Regions from separate parts of the Streptomyces sp. NPDC057099 genome, predicted to be linked through region 1. Evidence: riboswitches for the same ligand, from Rfam matches in the RefSeq annotation. Region 1 holds a riboswitch; each other region holds the start of a gene.

Evidence for each region. A riboswitch is a leader RNA that binds a small molecule or an ion and turns the genes downstream of it on or off. The one in region 1 is predicted to bind thiamine pyrophosphate.
Region 2: linked by a shared signal. The riboswitch ahead of ACFT4A_RS17300 (thiamine ABC transporter substrate binding subunit) and the one ahead of thiC (phosphomethylpyrimidine synthase ThiC) in region 1 are both predicted to bind thiamine pyrophosphate.
Region 3: linked by a shared signal. The riboswitch ahead of thiO (glycine oxidase ThiO) and the one ahead of thiC (phosphomethylpyrimidine synthase ThiC) in region 1 are both predicted to bind thiamine pyrophosphate.

Annotation. Positions count from the first base shown of each region.
Region 1 is NZ_JBHUTX010000027.1:10,242-12,498, reverse strand. Features, by position in the region: gene thiC (phosphomethylpyrimidine synthase ThiC) at 1-1,261, opposite strand, end outside; TPP riboswitch at 1,254-1,443, opposite strand; gene ACFT4A_RS27480 (YibE/F family protein) at 1,516-2,257, shown strand, end outside.
Region 2 is NZ_JBHUTX010000011.1:75,333-77,589, reverse strand. Features, by position in the region: gene rlmN (23S rRNA (adenine(2503)-C(2))-methyltransferase RlmN) at 1-831, shown strand, start outside; TPP riboswitch at 871-977, shown strand; gene ACFT4A_RS17300 (thiamine ABC transporter substrate binding subunit) at 1,102-2,139, shown strand; gene ACFT4A_RS17295 (ABC transporter permease) at 2,115-2,257, shown strand, end outside.
Region 3 is NZ_JBHUTX010000024.1:50,373-52,629, reverse strand. Features, by position in the region: gene ACFT4A_RS26165 (NAD(P)/FAD-dependent oxidoreductase) at 1-477, opposite strand, end outside; gene ACFT4A_RS26160 (hypothetical protein) at 510-860, opposite strand; TPP riboswitch at 913-1,024, shown strand; gene thiO (glycine oxidase ThiO) at 1,022-2,191, shown strand; gene thiS (sulfur carrier protein ThiS) at 2,188-2,257, shown strand, end outside.

The DNA of each region.
Region 1 (2,257 bases):
ACGGAGCTTCATCGCAGATCTCCTGCTGAAGGTCGATGTTCTCCTTGATCTTGTGCATCGGGACATGGCCCGGGCCTTCGATCATGGTCTGTACGTTGAAACGCTTGGCGATCCGGTTGAGTTCCCCGAGGGTGCGCAGTTCCGCGAACTGCGCCTCGTCGTTGGCGTCCGCGATGGACCCGGGCCGCAGGCCGTCGCCGAGCGAGTACGTGACGTCGTACGCGGCGAGGATCTCGCAGAGCTCCTCGAAGTTCTCGTAAAGGAACGACTCCCGGTGGTGCGCGAGGCACCAGGCGGCCATGATCGAGCCGCCGCGGGAGACGATGCCCGTCTTGCGGTTGGCCGTCAGCGGCACATAGGCCAGGCGCACCCCCGCGTGGACCGTCATGTAGTCCACGCCCTGCTCGGCCTGTTCGATGACCGTGTCCTTGTAGACCTCCCAGGTCAGATCCTCGGCGCGGCCGTCGACCTTCTCCAGGGCCTGGTAGAGCGGCACGGTGCCGATGGGAACGGGGGAGTTGCGCAGCACCCACTCACGCGTGGTGTGGATGTTGCGGCCGGTGGAGAGGTCCATGACCGTGTCGGCGCCCCAGCGGGTCGCCCAAGTCATCTTCTCGACCTCCTCCTCGATGGAGGACGTCACGGCCGAGTTGCCGATGTTGGCGTTGACCTTCACCAGGAACCTCTTGCCGATGATCATCGGCTCGATCTCCGGGTGGTTGACGTTGGCCGGCAACACGGCCCGGCCCGCGGCGATCTCGTCGCGGACCACCTCGGGCGCGACGTTCTCCCGGATGGCCACGTACTCCATCTCGGGCGTGATCTCGCCCCGACGGGCGTACGCGAGCTGCGTGACCGCCTGGCCGTCCCGGCTGCGACGCGGCTGGCGCGGGCGGCCGGGGAAGACGGCGTCGAGGTTGCGGAGGCCGCCGCGGGGCGAGGTGTGCTTGATGCCGTCGTCCTCGGGACGGACGGGACGGCCCGCGTACTCCTCGGTGTCACCGCGGCTGATGATCCAGTTCTCGCGCAAGGGCGGCAGGCCCCTGCGGACGTCGGTGTCGACGAGTGGATCGGTGTACGGGCCCGACGTGTCGTACAGCGTGACCGCCTGGCCATTGGTGAGATGCACCTGACGAACCGGCACGCGCAGGTCGGGGCGGGTGCCCTCGACGTACGCCTTGTGCCAGCCGATGGACTTCCCGGCCTCCTGGGACTGTGCGTCCTGAACGGAGGCAGGCGTGCGTGCGTCCTTGTCGGTCATGAGACCTACTCCCTACGCCGGCATTACCCGGTAACAGGTTCGGCGGTCGACGCAGCGGCTTCCGTCTGCCGACGTTCCGTGTGAAACATCACTCGACTTCGGTGATGTTTCATGTGAAACATCGCTGGGACGGAGGTCAGCGCCCTCTCAGCCCGGTGCTCCGAGCTCCCGCGTGTACAAAAGGTGCCTCCACGCTAGCGGCAATTCTGGCGCGGTGAACAGAGGGCCCCCCTCGTTCTTGCGATGATCGGTCGGTGACCACGACGCAGCGTCCCCCTTACCCACCGCCCGAGCCGCCTCGCGGATCCGGCGCCGGAAACGGCAACGGCCGGGGAGACGGCCACGATTTCGTCCCCGGGGCCGGGTATGGGCCCGGGGCGGGTTACGGGCCCGGCGCCGAGGTCGGCGGTGAGCGTGGTTCAGGCTCTGCCGGGGGATACGGGCCGGGCAACGGCCATGCTGGCGGCTCAGCCGGTGGGTATGGAGCCGGTCCCGGCGACGGGCAGGGTCCGGGCCCCGGAGGCGGCCACGGGCACGGTTCCGGAACCGGCGGAGGCGACGGCCACGGACACGGCCCCGGTCCCGGTCCCGCGCCAGGCGGCGGACACGGGCACTCGCACAGTCACGGTCCGGCCGCGCCCGTCTCCATGCATCTGCGCAAGATCATCGCGGCGATCCTGATCCCGTTCGGCGCGGCCGTGCTGGTCGGTCTCGTCGTGCTGTGGCCGGGCGGCGCCCCGGGGCACGAGCGCACCGGCGTCGGCTTCGACCGGCAGACCGAACAAGCCTCGGTCACCAAGGTCGTGGAGATCAGCTGCAAGGAGGCCGGCGCCTCAGGGGTCCCGCCCACCGGCGACACCTCCACCGCCGAGGGCTCCTCCGCGCAGCAACAGGAGAAGGGCACCTGCAAGCGGGCGACGATCCGGGTCGACAGCGGCAAGGACAAGGGCCGCACCTTCACCGAGATCATCCAGCCGGACCAGTCCCGCCAGTTGC
Region 2 (2,257 bases), on a different contig from region 1:
GGCACCACGCGCAAGACGCTGTGGCGGCTGTTCGACGGGACGCTCGTCGAGTCGGTGCTGATGCGGTACCCGGACCGGGTGACCATGTGCATCAGCTCGCAGGCGGGGTGCGGGATGAACTGCCCGTTCTGCGCGACCGGGCAGGCGGGTCTGGACCGGAATCTGTCCACCGCCGAGATCGTGCACCAGATCGTCGACGGCATGCGGGCGCTGCGGGACGGGGAGGTTCCCGGCGGTCCGGCGCGGCTCAGCAACATCGTGTTCATGGGCATGGGCGAGCCGCTCGCCAACTACAACCGGGTCATCGGGTCCATCCGGCGGCTCACCGACCCCGAGCCCGACGGGCTGGGGCTCTCGCAGCGCGGGATCACCGTCTCGACGGTCGGTCTCGTCCCGGCGATCCATCGGTTCGCCGACGAGGGCTTCAAGTGCCGGCTCGCCATCTCGCTGCACGCGCCCGACGACGAGCTGCGCGACACCCTCGTCCCCGTGAACACGCGGTGGAAGGTCCGGGAGGTGCTGGACGCCGGGTTCGAGTACAGCGCCAAGTCCGGGCGGCGGCTGTCCATCGAGTACGCGCTGATCCGGGACATCAACGACCAGGCCTGGCGCGGTGACCGGCTCGGGCGGCTGCTCAAGGGCAAGCCCGTGCACGTCAACCTCATTCCGCTGAACCCGACGCCCGGGTCCAAGTGGACGGCCTCGCGGCCCGAGGACGAGAAGGCGTTCGTGGAGGCCATCGCCGCCCATGGTGTGCCGGTGACGATCCGGGACACCCGTGGACAGGAGATCGACGGGGCGTGTGGTCAGCTCGCGGCCACCGAACGGTAGTCTGACCGGCGTAAGAACATCTGCATATCCGACACCTGCATATTCCGACAGGGGAGCGCCACAGCGCTGAGAGTGCGGCACACGGCCGCAGACCCTCCGAACCTGGCCCAGGTCATTCTGGGTAGGGAGATCGGTCATCACTCGAGCTGTTGCGCCCTGCCCGGGATCTCCTGAGTTCCCGGGCGGGGCCGCGTCTTCTCCTGGTCATCCAGGAGGAATCCAGTGAGCAACAAGAGCAAGCGGCTGACGGCTGTGGTCGTCGGGCTCGGCATGGTCGGCACGCTCGCCGCCTGCGGGTCGTCCGGCGGCGGCCAGGGGTCCGGCGACTCCAAGACCGTGACCCTCGTCAGCCATGACTCGTGGGCCGCGTCCAAGGGCGTCATCGCCGCCTTCGAGAAGCAGTCCGGCTACAAGGTCGATGTCCTGGAGGACGGCGACGCCGGGCAGGCCGTGAACAAGGCGATCCTGACCAAGGACAACCCGCAGGGTGACGTCTTCTTCGGCGTCGACAACACCCTGCTGTCCCGCGCCCTCGACAACGGCCTGTTCCAGCCGTACGAGGCGAAGGGGTCCGAGCAGATCAAGGCCGCGTACCGGGCCGACCAGGACCAGCACCGGGTCACGCCCGTCGACACCGGCGACATCTGTGTCAACTACGACAAGAAGTACTTCGCCGACCACAAGCTGGAGCCGCCGAAGAGCTTCGACGACCTGGTCGAGCCTCAGTACAGGAACCTGCTCGTCACCGAGAACGCCTCCGCCTCCTCGCCCGGCCTCGGGTTCCTGCTCGGCACCGCCGCCAAGTACGGCGACGACGGGTGGGAGAGCTACTGGAAGAAGCTCAAGGCCAACGGCGTGAAGGTCGTCGACGGCTGGGAGCAGGCCTACAACGAGGAGTTCTCCGGCTCGGCCGGCGGCAAGAAGGCCAAGGGCGAGAGGCCGCTCGTCGTGTCGTACGCCTCCTCGCCGCCCGCCGAGGTCATCTTCGCCGACCCCAAGCCGGACACGGCACCGACCGGGGTCGCCGAGGGCACCTGCTTCCGGCAGGTCGAGTACGCCGGGCTGCTGAGCAACGCCAAGAACAGCAAGGGCGGCAAGGCGTTCCTCGACTTCCTGCTCAGCGAGAAGTTCCAGGAGGACATGCCGCTCAACATGTTCGTGTACCCGGTGCGCGAGGGCGCCCAGGTGCCGCCGGAGTTCGTGAAGTTCGGGCCGCAGGCGAAGGATCCCGAGACCCTGGACCCGGCGAAGATCGCCGACCACCGCGACCAGTGGGTCAAGTCGTGGACCTCACTCGTACTGAAGTAACCGGCCGGACGAGGGGCGCGGCGGCGCGGTTCGGGCTCATCGCCCTGCCCGTCGCGTTCTTCGCGGCGTTCTTCGCCTACCCCGTCGCCGCGATCGTCGCGCGCGGGCTGAAGGTCGA
Region 3 (2,257 bases), on a different contig from region 1:
CCAGCCCGCGCCGACGACCACGATGTCGTGCTTGCGGGCCAGCACGGGCCGCAGCCGCTCGGCGTCGTCCAGGGTGCGCAGCAGATGCACGCCCGGCACGCCCTCCGCGCCGGGCAGCCGGATCGGTTCGGCGCCGGTCGCGACGACGAGGGCGTCGTACGGCACGGGCCCGTCCTCGGTGTCCAGCTCGTGATCGCCGGGGCGCAGGCCCAGCACCTCGCAGCCGAGTCGCAGTTCGATGCCGAGGGCCTCGAAGTCGAGGTCGAAGGCGGAGCCCTCGGCCTTGCCGAGCAGGACGGCCTTGGACAACGGGGGCCGGTCATACGGCTGGTGGGGTTCGGCGCCGATGAGGATCACGGTGCCGGTGAATCCCTGCTCCCGCAGGGCGACCGCGGTCTGCACACCGGCCATGCCCGCACCCGCCACGACCACGCGCCGGGGCGCCGACGGACCTGGTTCCTGTGTCTGCTCGCTCACCTGATCACCATAGACACCTGACGTTCTGTCAGTCAGTGCTCATGCGCAGTGACCTGCTCCACAACGCTCGTCCCGCTGCCCCGCTGGGACTCCCATTCCCACGTCTCGTCCAGCCGCACCCGCCCGTCGGGCAGCTCCACGACCGTCGACACACAGTGCCCCGAGGACGTGGTTCCGTCCTCCTTGAGCTGTACGTAGCGGAAGTCCAGCCGGTCACCTTCCCGGGTACCCACGAGATGCCCGCGTACGACGTCGCCGCCGGTGTACTCGGCCCAGATCTCGCCGTCCTTCTCGTGGTACGTGAACCGGGTGCGGGTCCCCACCTGGCCCGGCGCCTGGTCGGCGACCGGGGCGAGGAGAAGACCGTCGAGGGATCGGGCCATGGACGGAGGCTCCCTTACTGCGACATACGGCATCGGGCTAGGGTGGCCAACCTAGAGCACTCGCGGGAGCCCGGACGCACCGGGCTGAGAGGGAGGCTGGCGGCCTCCGACCGTACGAACCTGATCCGGGTCATGCCGGCGAAGGGAGGGGCTGGACGCCCATGTCGCGCACGCGAACGTCAGACGTCCTCGTCATCGGGGGCGGCATCATCGGCCTGGTCACCGCGTGGCGGGCCGCACAACGCGGGCTGGCCACGGCCGTGGTGGATCCCGAGCCGGGCGGCGGGGCCGCTCAGGTGGCGGCCGGCATGCTGGCCGCCGTCACGGAACTGCACTACGGAGAGCAGACCCTGCTCGGGCTGAACCTCGCCTCCGCCCGGCGCTATCCGGACTTCGCGGCCGAGCTCACCGACCTCACGGGCCATGACCTCGGCTACCGCCGCTGCGGCACGCTCGCCGTGGCCCTGGACGCCGACGACCGGGCCCATCTGCGTGAACTGCACGCCCTGCAGCAGCAGTCCGGTCTGGAGTCGCAGTGGCTGTCGGGGCGGGAGTGCCGTCGCCTGGAGCCGATGCTCGCGCCGGGCGTGCGCGGCGGGCTGCGGGTCGACGGCGACCACCAGATCGACCCGCGGCGGCTGTCCGGGGCGCTCGTGACGGCGTGCGAGCGGGCGGGCGTGGTCTTCCACCGGGCGTGGGCGGAGCGGCTCACCGTCGTACAGGACCGGGCCGCGGGTGTCGTCACGGCCGACGGGACCGCGCTGGACGCCGGGCAGGTGGTGCTGGCCGGGGGCAGCCTCAGCGGGCGGCTCGCGGGCGTCCCGGAGGACGTGCTGCCGCCCGTGCGGCCGGTGAAGGGGCAGGTCGTACGGCTGGCCATGCCGGAGCGGCACGGGCCCTTCCTGAGCCGGACCGTGCGCGCGGTCGTGCGCGGCAGCCATGTCTATCTGGTGCCGCGCGAGAGCGGCGAGCTGGTCATCGGGGCGACCAGCGAGGAACTGGGCTGGGACACCACCGTGACCGCGGGCGGCGTGTACGAGCTGCTGCGCGACGCGCACGAGCTGGTCCCGGGCGTCACCGAGCTGCCGTTCACCGAGACCCGGGCCGGGCTGCGGCCCGGGTCCCCCGACAACGCGCCGCTGCTCGGCCCGACCGGCCTCGAGGGACTGCTGCTGGCCACCGGGCACTACCGCAACGGTGTCCTGCTCACACCGGTGACCGGCGACGCCATGGCGCACGTCCTGGCGACGGGCGAACTCCCCGAGGAGGCCCGTCCCTTCACCCCGAAGCGCTTCAGTACCGCCACCGCACTCACGGAGCAGCCCGTATGAACATCTCCGTCAACGGGGAGCCCCGGGACGTCCGGCCCGGCACGGCTCTCGACACCGTCGTGAGGT